Regions from separate parts of the Rhizobium sp. BK591 genome, predicted to be linked through region 3. Evidence: predicted binding sites of a transcription regulator. Region 3 holds the regulator's gene; each other region holds the start of a gene.

Region 1 (3,205 bases), on a different contig from region 3:
CGGGGATGCGTTTGGGATCGAGGATGACGGCAGCGGCGACCACAGGCCCGGCCAGCGGCCCGCGGCCTGCCTCGTCGGCGCCGGCAACCGGCCAGTGGCCGGCCCTGCGGGCTTTGAGCTCGAGTTTGAAATCCGGCACGAGCGGAACCGTGTCGAAAAGCAGGGGAGAATCGGGTGGCGTGCGAGGTTTCATGCGGCTGAACCTCGCACGCCAACCCGATTTCCCGCAAGTCCCCGGATCAGGGCGGCGGCCGGGGACCGGTCCGGCGGATGGTGGCGGTCAAGGCCATCCGCGGGAATTGCGCTCGGGGCTCGAAGACAGGGCGGTTCTATCGAGAAGCCGATGCGCAAGCTACAAGCAATTCCAGGAAAAGTGCGAAGCGGTTTTCCGTTCGGAATTGCGTAAAGGCCAGAGAGCAGTTCCCGGCAAAGCGCGAAGCGGTTTGCCTGAACTGCGTAAAACAAAAGGTCAAAGAAGCGACAGCTGGACGCCGCTGCCGTCGGGCGGCACGAACAGGTCGTCGCGCAGCGGCACGCTGCGTCGCGTCAGGCCGAAACGCCGGGCTGCCATCTCAAATCGCCTGGCGATCTGCCAGGCATAAGGACCGGCGCCCTTCATGCGCTTGCCGAATTCGGCATCGTAATCCTTGCCGCCGCGCATCGAGCGCACCAGCGACATCACATGCCGGTAACGATCGGGGTAATGTTGCAGCAGCCAATCACGAAACAGCGGGCTGACCTCGAGCGGCAGCCTGAGGATGACATAGCTCGCCTCGGCGGCGCCGGCAGCCTTGGCCGATTCGAGAATGCGCTCCAACTCGTGATCGTTCAGCGCCGGGATCAGCGGGGCGGCCATCACAGCCGTCTGGATGCCGGCTTCGGCAAGGGTGTGGATCGTCTCCAGCCGCCGCGGCGGTGTTGCGGCCCGCGGCTCCATCGTCCGGGCAAGCTTGCGATCCAGCGTGGTCACGGAGATGCCAACGCGCACCAGGTTCTTGCTTGCCATCTCCCGCAGAATGTCGAGATCACGCAGGATCATCGCCGATTTGGTGACGATCGAGACTGGATGGTTTGCCTTGTTCAAGACCTCGAGGATGCCGCGCATGATGCGCCATTCCTTTTCGATCGGCTGATAGGGGTCGGTATTGGTGCCGATGGCGATCACCCGCACCTTGTAGCCGGGTTTGGCGAGCTCCCGCTCCAGCAACTTTGCCGCATCGGGCTTGGCAAACAGCTTCGTCTCGAAATCGAGCCCTGCGGAAAGCCCCATATAGGCATGCGTCGGCCGGGCGAAACAATAGATGCAGCCATGTTCGCAGCCGCGATAGGGATTGATCGAACGGTCGAAGGAAATATCCGGCGATTCGTTGCGGGTGATGGCCGTGCGCGGCTTCTCGACCTGCACTTCCGTCTTGAACGGCGGCAGTTCTTCCCATGTCTGCCAGCCATCGTCGAAGGTCTCCCGCTGCAGCGCTTCGAACCGCCCCGTCGGGTTCAATCCCGCCCCACGCCCGCGCCGCCGATCGACCTCGACCCTTAGACCCGAGGAAACGATCATCGCATCGGCAATATCTGCCGTATTGGCAGGCGCGAATGCGGCCTGCCCTGCCAGGGACTGCTCTCTCATCGGATTCTCCCGTGGCGGAAAGCCATCGCCTCCGCCCGTTTTGCTGATTAAATTCCTATCGGCAAAATGAGAACAATGCAAGAACAAAATAAGGAAAACGGCGCTGGCAAAAATTTGTGCGGCGCATTATAAACAGTCAATGTTGACGGTTGTTCTCGAATGTCAGGATCAGGAATCTGAACTGGCGCAGACTTTATCGGTCTTGGTGGCAGGCGCAGTGGAGGGGCTGGTGAGCGATGTGATCGTGCTCGATCACGGCTCTCGCGACGGCACCTCACGGGTGGCCGACGCTGCCGGCTGCCGCTTCCATTCGCAATGGGATATCAAGGACATCGTCCGCTCGGCGCGCGGCGAATGGCTGCTCTTCGTCGAGCCGGGCGCCAGGCCGCAGGCGGGCTGGATCGATGAGATCGCCGAATATGTGGCGCTGAACAAGCTGCCGGCGCGCTTCACCGCGTCGAGGGGCTATCGCCGCCCGTTCTTCCAGCGTGTCGGCCGGGCCGTACCGCCGCTGGAACTCGGTTTCCTGGTGTCGAAAAAGCTGGCACTCGCCACCGCCAAAAGCGGCATGCGGCTTGCCGAATTCGTCAAGGGCCAGAAACCGCGGCGGCTGGCGAGCGAGCTCATTCCGTCCTGGGTCGCCCGCGCCGCACGGTAGCTGCCGCGATCCCCTCCCACCGCTCGCGCAAAAGATGGCGCCCAATAGGATTTCGCGCTATAATTCAAACATGGCGCCGTCGAAGCGCCGCGCTTCGCAACGGAATGGCCATGGAATGCCGGTGAACGGCAGAACAGGTCAGCGACAATCTCCTCTTCTGCCGGGTACCCGGCGAAAGGAGGTGCGTCATGACACGCGGTATGATCTACGGCCTGCTGGCCGTCATATTGCCGATATTGGTGATCGCGCATCCGCATTCGGCAGCATCGCAGATGATGCGCAGTTGCGCAGGCCGACCCGAAATCGTCAATTTCCTGGACAAGAACTTCGCCGAAAAGCTCACGGCAGTCGGACTGATCAACCAGAACGCCATTCTTGAGGTCTATGCCGCCGAAAGCGGCACCTGGACCCTCATCGTCACGGATGTTCACGGCGTAAGCTGCATTCTGCTGTCGGGTGATAGCTGGGATACCATGCCCGTCCTGCCGGGCCTGGCCACATAGGAATGCCGCTCTTGCAGGCAGTCTACTTCGTCGCGCCGCGTTTCAGGTGCTCGTCCAGCCGCGGCATGATCTCGACGAAATTGCACGGCACGCTGCGGTAGTCGAGTTGGCCTTTCAGAATGCCGTCCCAGGCATCCCGGCAGGCGCCGGGCGAACCCGGCAGCGCGAAGATGAAGGTGGCATTGGCAACGCCTGCCGTGGCGCGCGATTGGATCGTCGCCGTGCCGATCTTCTCGTAGGAGATCCGGTGGAAGATGGCGGAAAAGCCGTCCATCCGCTTTTCGAACAAAGGCTCCAGCGCCTCGGGCGTCACGTCGCGGCCGGTAAAGCCGGTACCACCCGTGGTGATGACGACGTCTATGTCTTTGCTGTCAATCCAGGCCTTTACCCGGGAGGCAATCTCCGTGCGATCATCGG
Region 2 (3,205 bases), on a different contig from region 3:
GTCCGACAGCAACCACGCCACGGTGCCCGCGACGTCTTCTGATCTGCCGTTACGGCGAAGAGGCGTGTGACTGGCGAGGCGAGCCGCGAAGACAGGGTCGATGACGTCATCGGCCATCGGCGTCAGGATGATGCCAGGGTTTATGGCGTTGACGCGGATGTTCCGTGGGCCTTGTTCCACCGCAAGGGTGCGCATCATCGCCTGCAGGGCACCCTTCGTGCCGGCATAGGCTCCGGCGCCGGGCATCACGCCACCAGCCGTCCAGGAGGCGTTGATGAGGATCGCACCGTCGGCCAGAAACGGCAGGCATTGCTTGATGGTGAAAAAGGTGCCGCGCAGATTGGTGGCGATCAGCGCGTCGAATTCGTCCGCTTCCGTGACAGCCAATGGCTTGAACTCGCCAAGCACGCCGGCGTTGGCGAAGAGGGCATCCAGTTTGCCGAAGCGAGTTATCGTCGTCTGGACGGCCGCGGCAACCGCCTCGTTGTCGGCGATATCGCAGGCGATCGCAATGGCTGTGCCGCCGGCGGCCTCGATCTCCGACTGCAATTGGCTGATCGGCTCGGGCCGGCGTCCGATGAGAGCGACCTGGCCACCCTCTTCGACCAATCGAAGGGCGGCGGCCCGCCCCATGCCCGTTCCCGCCCCGGTAATGAGGACCGTTTTGCCCGTGAATCTGTTCTGCGCCATGTCGTGCTCCTTGTTTGCAGCGTCACAGGAGTTGTAATTTCACCCATACAAATGGATAATCGCGAAAATAATATCATTATTTAAAAGCAGAGCTATCGAATGGGCCTCTTCCGATCCATGCAGGTATTCGTGACAACCGTGCAAGAGGGCTCGATGAGTGCCGCATCCGGGAAGCTCGGGATGTCACCGGCAATGGTTGGGCAGCATGTGGCAGCACTTGAGGAGCGCCTCGGAACGCGTCTTCTGAACAGGACGACCCGCCGTCAGAGCCTGACGGATTTCGGCGCCAGCTATGTCGAACAGTGCCGAGATATTCTGGAGCGCGTGGCGATTGCCGATCAGGATGCCGAGGCTTTGCAAGCAGAGCCTCGTGGCAAGCTGAAGATGACGGCTCCGACGACGTTCGGCGCAGAGATGCTGATGCCGAGACTGCAGCGCTACCGCGCGCTTGCCCCGGATGTCACGCTGGATATTACCTTGACGGATCGCAATGTCGATATTGTCGACGAAGGATTCGATATTGCCTTCCGTATCGGCGAGTTGCCCGATAGCCGCTTGATCGCGCGCCGTCTTGCCCCTTACCAGATGATGATCTGCGCTGCACCAGACTACCTTGCTCGAAGGGGCATACCAGGTCATCCAAGTGACCTGGCCAACCATGATGCCATCGGCTTTGCCCCGGCAGCGCGGTCACCATGGAAGCTGGCGAACGGCGACGTTAAGGTCGAAGTCATTCCGCGGATGTCGATCACCGTCAATAGCGGTCAGGCCGTGCGCATGGCCGCGCGCGCGGGCCTGGGAGTGATCATGCAGCCATCCATTCTGCTGCGTTCAGATGTCGAGGCAGGCCTGCTGGTTCAACTCTTTCCAGACTGGCATCTCCGCGAGCGACCGATGTCGCTTATCTATCATCGCGATCGCCGCATGACGCCGCGCCTGCGCAGCGTCATCTCGTTTGCCATTTCAGAATTCGGCGCGACATCCGAATGGCGGGAAGATCCCCATTCCTAATGACCCGTCGTGGCGGGCTGGTCAGCCGACGGCTATCGGACTGGCGCGCTGCTTTCTCGGACGAACCGATCGACCACCGTTTTCGGCACTGACCAAGCGGCTGTTGCAATGAGCGGAATTCCTCTCGCTCGGCGGGGGCGCCTTTACGTCCGAACAAGAGCCATCGATGCCCAACGCGACGAATACAGCGGGAACAGCAGCACCACTTGGAACGTTTAGAGAACGAATTCAGGAGGCCGCTATGAGTGACAATCCGAAAAGCAAGACATCATCCAACACAGAGAAAGACCCCGACGATTGGGTCAGTGGCGACGAGCCGATGACCGGCGCGCAGCGGTCCTATCTGAAGACCTTGTCGGAACAGGCGCACCGGCCTGAAGCCTATGCCGAGGATCTGACCAAGGCCGAAGCGTCCAAGCGGATCGACGAACTCAAGCAGTCGCTCGATCTGGAATGAGCGGCCGTCTTGTCGTAGCCGATTGATTGAGGCCGAACGCCGAGGGCAGACTTTTGCGCCCCACTGTATTCCGATTGCGAAACGGCAAAAGGGCTGCTGCAACGCGAACCAGTCCGCGTGATTTTTGGTCCACAAAGGATTTACGCCGTTGGCCAGCGTGGTGGTCGCTGCGAGCACCCTCGCCGATCTTGGTTCCGGCCGCGGCCCGATAGTGGATCCCAGTTACCCGAAAGCGGCCACCGCCGCATTTGCATTGGCGATGACGTGATCGCGATCTTCAACATCTCACGAACCTCGTATCCCCGGGCCTGGGTATTTCCTTCACCTGCACTGTCAGCTGCTCGAAGACAAGCCTGGCATTTCATTGCGCGCACTGAGATGGTGTAGGTGACCCCATCGCGACCGGACTTTGCCTGGTGCGGTCGAACATGCCCGCGAACTGGTTACACTCGAAACCTCGACAAGCCCCATAATCGCATCATCTCAGCTGGAGCCGAGATATCTGCCGGGATCACATAAGGGTCAGCGGATCGTGGTGTTATGACGCTCTTGCTTTTCTTGATCGGAAGCCCGTGGCCCATGTTGCTGACCGAATAGAGGGCCACTTTCCTCTCGCCGGTCACTTTCCACGACTGCAAGCTGCCCCATGGTTTTTTCTCCAAGCGGCCGCTGCTTTCTACAATGCCCTGAACTTCGAGCCACTGAGCAACACAAGCGAGCGCATTGGCGGGCTTGACCACCCGGTCTTCCATGCCCTGCCAGATGGTTATCGGAGGCCATGCCCTGACTTCTGGCGAAATCTCGGCGATCGGCCGTCCCCATCCGCCCGGTGGCGGCGTCGCGCCTGACTTCATCGCGCGCAGGGCCGACATCGCGTCGCGGACGGATCCGAATGGCATGCCGGCGATGATTGCGGCGCCGGCAAACAGTGAGGGATAGATCGCGACAAGTGCGCCCGTCATCGCCCCGCCGGCGGACAGCCCCGCGATGAAGATCCTCGACCGGTCGATGCGATGTCGCTCGCATAGGTGCTCGATCATCTGCTTG
Region 3 (3,205 bases):
CCTTCTTGACATTGACGACGCGGCCGGTATTGGCGGCGGCGATGAGAAGATCGGTCTGGCGGCAAAGGAAGGCCGGGATCTGCAGGACATCGACGGTCTTTGCCACCTCGGCGCATTGTTCGGCGGTATGAACGTCGGTCAGGACGGGAAAGCCGAATTCCTTCTTGAGGTCGGCAAAGATCTCCATGCCCTTTTCAATGCCGATGCCGCGTTCGGCCGAAAGCGAAGTGCGGTTTGCCTTGTCGAAGGAGCTCTTGTAGACGAGGCCGATGCCGAGCTTTCCGCAAAGCTCCTTCAGCGTGCCGGCCACCATGAAGGCGTGGTCGCGGCTCTCCATCTGGCAAGGGCCGGCAATCAGCGACAGGCGGCCGGTGTTGGAAAAGGTGACCTGGCCCTGGCCCTCGCCGATCTTGACTTGGGAATTCGTATCTGTGCTCATCGTGTTTCCTCGAAGGCGAAAAGCGTGCCCTGCCCGGGCGCGGGCTTCACCAGAATGCGATTGTTCTTGCGCGTATATGTCACCCCGTTAGCAGCCAAATGCGCTTCTGTCACGGCAAGATCGGCGACAGCGAAGAGAATCGCCCGGCCGCGCAGGCCGCGGTCGGCGGATGGGACAGCGACCTCGAAATAGGCCTCCAAACCCTCCGGCGTCATCAGGCTGATTTTCACATTCGACGCCGCGATCGTGACGCCGAAACCGGTTTTCTCGACTGCCGATTGCGCGCTGGCAAGACTGACGAAGGCGGCGAAGGCAGCCGCATCGGGCGCGCAAAGCACCACCTCGGCAATGCCGGTGACGCCATTGGCATGCGCCTCCAGCGCGCTGCGGTCGGCCGGCAGCGGATTGACGCGCTCGACGGTGAAGAGAAAGAGATCGGGCGCGCGCAGGTCGCCGGCAAAGGCCAGCCTGAAGCCGGCAATGCTCTCAGAACCATCCGGCATCGTCATCGGCCGGCTGAACGCCAGCATCTCGCCGGCGCTCGCTCCGTCGCCGACGAAATTCCGATGATCGATATCGGCATCCTCGCTGCCGAAGGCCACCGCCGAAAGCCCTTCCTCGCCGCAGCGGAATCGGAAGGCGCGGTTGCGGGCGGTGAAGACATTGCCTTGCCGCGCCGATGCTTCACTTTCCCTAACGCTCGCAATCCCGAGCGGCTCCAGATAGGTCTTATCGGCAAAAAAGACGCAGGCATTCTCCGTTCCGAAGGGATGACGCGCATCGGCGGCAACGGTAAAGCCCAGCTTGCCGAGCCTCTCGCGCGCCAGATCGATATTGACGACCGGCAGCACGACATGATCCAGCGGGCGTGGTTTGGCGGAATGCTCGTTCATGATATCCCCTCTCCTGACACGGCAGAGATGTGCGACAGTGCCGCCCAAGGCAAGACTTGTCGGCCAATCCGGCAAATGAAAATAAAAATCTCAACGAGTTGGCGCCAAGTTTTACGGAAATTTAGCTACTTGCGGAACACATATGGAACATATAGTGTCTGTTCTGGATTTGTTTCAATCACGAGGTCACAACGTCGATGCTCACGCGCAAACAACAGGAGCTTCTCCTCTTCATTCATGAGCGCATGAAGGAATCCGGCGTTCCGCCGTCTTTCGACGAAATGAAGGACGCCCTGGATCTCGCTTCGAAGTCCGGGATTCACCGGCTGATTACGGCGCTCGAGGAGCGTGGCTTCATTCGCCGCCTACCGAACCGGGCCCGCGCACTCGAGGTCATCAAGCTTCCGGAGGCCTATAGCCCCAGCATCCAGCCCCGGCGCGGCTTTTCGCCGAGCGTCATTGAGGGCAGCCTGGGCAAGCCCCGGTCGGTCGCCACTCCCGCTCCTGCAAAACCCGTCGCCGACAATGGCAACTCAGTCTCCGTGCCGGTCATGGGCCGCATCGCCGCCGGCGTTCCGATCTCGGCAATCCAGAACAACACCCACGACATCGTCGTTCCGGCCGATATGCTCGGCTCCGGTGAACACTACGCGCTGGAGGTCAAGGGTGATTCGATGATCGACGCCGGCATTTTCGACGGCGACACCGTGATCATCCGCAATGGCAGCACCGCAAGCCCTGGCGACATCGTCGTTGCTCTCGTCGACGACGAAGAAGCGACACTCAAACGCTTCCGCCGCAAGGGCGCCTCGATCGCGCTGGAAGCGGCCAACCCGGCTTACGAGACCCGGATCTTCGGGCCAGACCGCGTCAAGGTGCAGGGCAAACTCGTCGGCCTTATTCGCCGCTATCACTAACACCCTGGCCGGTTTCGACAAAGCTGTTGCTGCGCCAGTCATAGGCGCGATGGCGGATCCATGGCCGCCACAGATCATCGAATGCGGTTGTGACCTCCATGCCGGCCTCCGCGAAGCGCAGCTCGACGGAACCGGTCCGGCGCAACGTCTCGCCGGTGAAGAGCGTCGCGCCTGAGCGGCAGCTGTTGAAACGCAGGCGGACCGACGTTACCACGATATCGGCCGCATCGCAGGCCGGAGCGAGATAGGCGGCATTGTCGATGACGGCGACCACATGACCGTTGCCAAGCCTTGATATGCACCAGGCCTTCTTGACGCAGGAAAAGCGGTTTGCGTCACCGCCGGCTGCAGCCGCCCGCATCGCCGCCCTCGCTTCGTTCTGCTGATCGCGGGAGAGCTTGACGCGGCGGTCCTCTCCCGCTGGCGGGACAGCAGGACCATCCAGCATCTTCGGCGGGTCATGCGCCGGCAGGACCAGCGCGCGCTGCCATTGGTCGAAGATGAAATCCGGCGGGTTTTCACGGTTGGAGGCCATTGCCGCCGCCTCGACGACCGCGACGAGACTGCCATCTTCCGAAATCACCAGATCCGGCGGCCGGGGAACCGGCAGAAGCAGCAGGATGAGCGTTGCGGCTGACATGATCGACGTGCCCATATGGCGCAGCCGAGTGCGGAGCAGCGTCAGCAGCAGGAAGCCTGCCACGGCGACCGCGAAATACCAGGCGGGCAAGCGGCCGATGCCGATGTCGCCACCCCAGCCGGACACGGTCTTGGCGACGGCGATCACCAGATCGAGGCCGAATCCGACAATCTTCCAAGGCAAAACGTCCAGACCGAAAGGCATGAGCAGCATCGCCAGCAACCCGGCCGGCATGATGATGAAGGAGATGATCGGCATCGTCGCGAGGTTTGCCGGCAGGCCGTAGGCGGTCAGGCGATGAAAATGCTCGATCGAA
Region 4 (3,205 bases), on a different contig from region 3:
TGAATGCGGCTGATATCGCCGAGGCCGGGCGCACGCCGGGCTCGCGGCTCGATTGTCTCGTCGTCGGGCTCAACGACCTGCGCAAGGAAACCGACGTGCTGCCGCAGCCGGGACGGAGCTATCTCGTGCCGTGGCTGATGCAGGTCGTCCTTGCGGTCAGCGCCTACGGGCTCGATGCGATCGACAGCGTCTTCAACGATTTCAGGGACGAGCAGGGTTTCGATGCCGAATGTCAGCAGGGCCGGGCCATGGGCTTTACCGGCAAGATGCTGATCCATCCCGCGCAGATCGAGCCCGCCAATCGCCATTTCGGCCCGGATCCGGCCGCGATTGCGGAAGCGGAGGCGATCATATCAGCCTTTGCCGATCCCGCTTCCGAGGGGCTGAACGTCATCAATGCAGGCGGTCGGATGATCGAGCGGCTGCATCTTGTCCAGGCGGAAAGTCTGGTTCATAAAGCCCGCCTGATCGCAGCCCGCCAGGCTGCAGCACGAAAGACGATGTGATGAAACTCTACCGCTTCCTGACCGGTCCCGACGATGCTTCCTTCTGCCACAAGGTTACCGCCGCCCTCAACAAGGGCTGGTCGCTGGAGGGCTCGCCGACCTATGCCTTCAATGCCGCAACCGGCGCGATGCAGTGCGGCCAGGCCGTCGTCAAACATGTCGAAAGCAAGGATTACGATCCTGAGATGAAGCTCTCCGAGCAGTAGCGCGTTCTGCCGAACGCGCGGTTTAGCGCTCGGCGGCTTCCTCGGCGCTGGCCTCGATCCGCTCCATGTCATCGTCGCTCAGCCCGAAATGATGGCCGATCTCGTGGATCAGGACATGGGTGATGATATCGCCGAGCGTCTCATCGTTCTCAGCCCAGTAATCGAGGATGGGGCGGCGGTAGAGGCGGATGCGGTTCGGCATCTCGCCGGTTTCCACCGTGAAACGTTCGGAAATGCCCCTGCCCTCGAAAAGGCCGAGCAGGTCGAAAGGGGTTTCCAGCGCCATGTCCTCGAAAACGTCGTCATCGGGGAAATCCTCGATCTCGATCGTGAGGTTGGTCGTCAGCTGGCGGAATTCATCCGGCAGATGGCTGTAGGCCTCCATTGCCAGCGACTCGAAGGTGCTGATCGTCGGCGCATGGCGGTCCCGCCAATCATCGCTCTGGTCTCTGCGGGCCATGAATATTCCTTCCTTTGCGGGCCCATATAGAACCTTTATCGCCGATTTTCGAGTGCGGAATCAAAGGCAGGAATAAATTCATAGAGAATGGCCGTTGACTCTTCATTAGCTCTCTGGAATCTATAAGAACATAACAGGAACAAGACGGATTGGAGAACGCCATGGCGCAGCACGCCCTGGCGCGCGAGCGGCTTTTTGCGCTCCGCGAAACCATCGCCAGACTGGAGGGAAAGCCCGCGCCGGCGCTTGCCGCGGCGGAACGGGAAGCCGTGGCGGAAGGACGCAAGGCCCGCCAGGAGCGCACTCTGCCGCCCCTGCCGTTTGGAATAGAGTTCCTCGATGGGGCACTGGAAGGCGGCCTGCCGCTCGATGCGATCACCGAATTCCGCTCGGCTCTGTCTCGCGATGCCGGTGCGGCAAGCGGGCTGGCTATGGCTGTTGCCGCACGGCTGCAGAAACAGGAAGCGGATGCCGGCAGGTTTCTGCCGTTGCTCTGGATCGGCGATGCAATCGGCACGCTGGAGGCCGGCCGTCCCTATGCCCCCGGACTTCGGGATTTCGGACTGAGCCCGGAGCGGTTTCTCCACGCCGCGCCACGCAAGCTGGACGAGGCGCTCTGGCTGGTGGAGGCGGCGGTGGAAAGCGCTGCCTTCTCGGCCGTCATCTTCGAAGTGCGAGGCAATCCCGCCCATTTCGGGCTGACCGAAAGCCGCAGGCTCAGTCTTCGGGCGCGGGCTGCCCGCCATCCACTCTTTCTCGTGCGCCAGGCCGGAGCGGAGGAGGCAAGCAGTGCGGCTTTCCGTCTGCATGTCGAACCGGCCCCGGCCGGTCTACGGCCGTTGCCGGACGGATCGAGGCTTTCCGGCAGCATCGGCAATCCGATTTTCCGTCTCACGCTGGAGAAGAGCCGCAATCCGGCTCCGCTCTCCTTTCTTCTGGAGTGGAATCCCCATGAACGCGAATTTCTCCCTGTCGCCGAACCAAACCTCGTTCGTCCTCCAGGCCAACAGTCAGCGCATTCTGGCGCTCAGCTTCCCGCATCTGCCAACGGACCGCATCGCCCGCAAACGATGGGGGCTCTCCTGGCGTTCGAAAGGGCGTCCTGAGACGCCGCCTATCGTCTGTTCCGGCAAGCTCAACAATGCCATTCGGCTGACGGCACTGGACGAGTTGGCCGAGAGGCTGGGGTTGAGGAAGGATTTGGGCGTTGCCGAAGCGCGCGCCATGTATCCAATGCTCGAGGTCGCGGAAGAGGATCCGGCGGCCGACCGCCGGCTGCTGGAGGCAATTGCCGACTGGTGCGACCGTTATACGCCGCTGGTGGCATTCGACGGCAAGGACGGTCTGTTTCTCGACATTAGCGGCTGCGCCCATCTGTTCGGCGGTGAAAAGGCGCTTCTTCGGGATGTGCTGTCGCGGCTTTTTCATATGGGGTTCGATGCACGGGGCGCGATTTCATCATCGCCCGGCCTTTCCTGGGCGGTGTCCCGCTTCGGGCAGAGTGGCGTGATCGAGGACGAAGAGGCGGAACATGTGCTGGTGTCCTTGCCGGTTACAGCCTTGCGGCTGGAAGGACAAACCGTCGATGCTCTGAAGAAGCTCGGCCTGAAATATATCGGCGATGTCATCGATGCGCCGCGAGCGCCGCTAACCCGCCGGTTCGGGCCGGAGCTGCTTCTGCGTCTCGACCAGGCGCTGGGGCATGAAGAAGAGCCGGTTTCTCCCCGGCGTCCTGTCGCCAGCCTCTCGGCCGAAAGCCGGCTGATGGAGCCCATCGGGACGGAAGAGCAGATCCTTGCCGTCACCAGGCAGGTCGCCATGTCGCTGCAGCCGTCGCTGGAGGCGCGAGGGGCTGGCGGGCGGGTGTTCGAACTGGTCCTGTTCCGCGTCGACGGCAGGGTCTTTCGTATCTCCGTCGGCGCTTCGCAGCCGCTGCGCGAACCAAAGCTCATTGCCGGGCTTTTTTCCGAGCGATTGCAGGCGGTCTATGATGATCTCGATGCCGGCTATGGTTTCGAGATCCTGCGGTTGAA

The links. Region 3 encodes LexA, which represses DNA repair genes until DNA is damaged. Its sites were predicted from a motif close to TGTTCNNNNTGTGTTCNG; they were not measured.
Region 1: a site for LexA is predicted at 1,696-1,713, ahead of FHX10_RS24930 (PA0069 family radical SAM protein). Genes of this name have one in related genera too.
Region 2: a site for LexA is predicted at 1,909-1,926, ahead of FHX10_RS12570 (DUF3072 domain-containing protein). Genes of this name have one in related genera too.
Region 4: a site for LexA is predicted at 1,297-1,314, ahead of FHX10_RS35255 (ImuA family protein). Genes of this name have one in related genera too.

The regions. Positions count from the first base shown of each region.
Region 1 is NZ_JACIAZ010000006.1:91,670-94,874, forward strand. It holds gene FHX10_RS24925 (ribonuclease HII) at 1-193, opposite strand, end outside; gene FHX10_RS24930 (PA0069 family radical SAM protein) at 470-1,627, opposite strand; gene FHX10_RS24935 (glycosyltransferase family 2 protein) at 1,767-2,285, shown strand; gene FHX10_RS24940 (hypothetical protein) at 2,474-2,788, shown strand; gene moaB (molybdenum cofactor biosynthesis protein B) at 2,811-3,205, opposite strand, start outside.
Region 2 is NZ_JACIAZ010000002.1:1,152,756-1,155,960, reverse strand. It holds gene FHX10_RS12580 (SDR family NAD(P)-dependent oxidoreductase) at 1-690, opposite strand, end outside; gene FHX10_RS12575 (LysR family transcriptional regulator) at 790-1,701, shown strand; gene FHX10_RS12570 (DUF3072 domain-containing protein) at 1,943-2,158, shown strand; gene FHX10_RS12565 (PHB depolymerase family esterase) at 2,602-3,205, opposite strand, start outside.
Region 3 is NZ_JACIAZ010000003.1:795,429-798,633, reverse strand. It holds gene kdsA (3-deoxy-8-phosphooctulonate synthase) at 1-439, opposite strand, end outside; gene FHX10_RS17250 (VOC family protein) at 436-1,332, opposite strand; gene lexA (transcriptional repressor LexA) at 1,530-2,249, shown strand; gene FHX10_RS17240 (ComEC/Rec2 family competence protein) at 2,230-3,205, opposite strand, start outside.
Region 4 is NZ_JACIAZ010000005.1:418,233-421,437, reverse strand. It holds gene FHX10_RS23975 (HpcH/HpaI aldolase/citrate lyase family protein) at 1-506, shown strand, start outside; gene FHX10_RS23970 (DUF1737 domain-containing protein) at 506-712, shown strand; gene FHX10_RS23965 (metallopeptidase family protein) at 735-1,172, opposite strand; gene FHX10_RS35255 (ImuA family protein) at 1,334-2,278, shown strand; gene FHX10_RS23955 (DNA polymerase Y family protein) at 2,190-3,205, shown strand, end outside.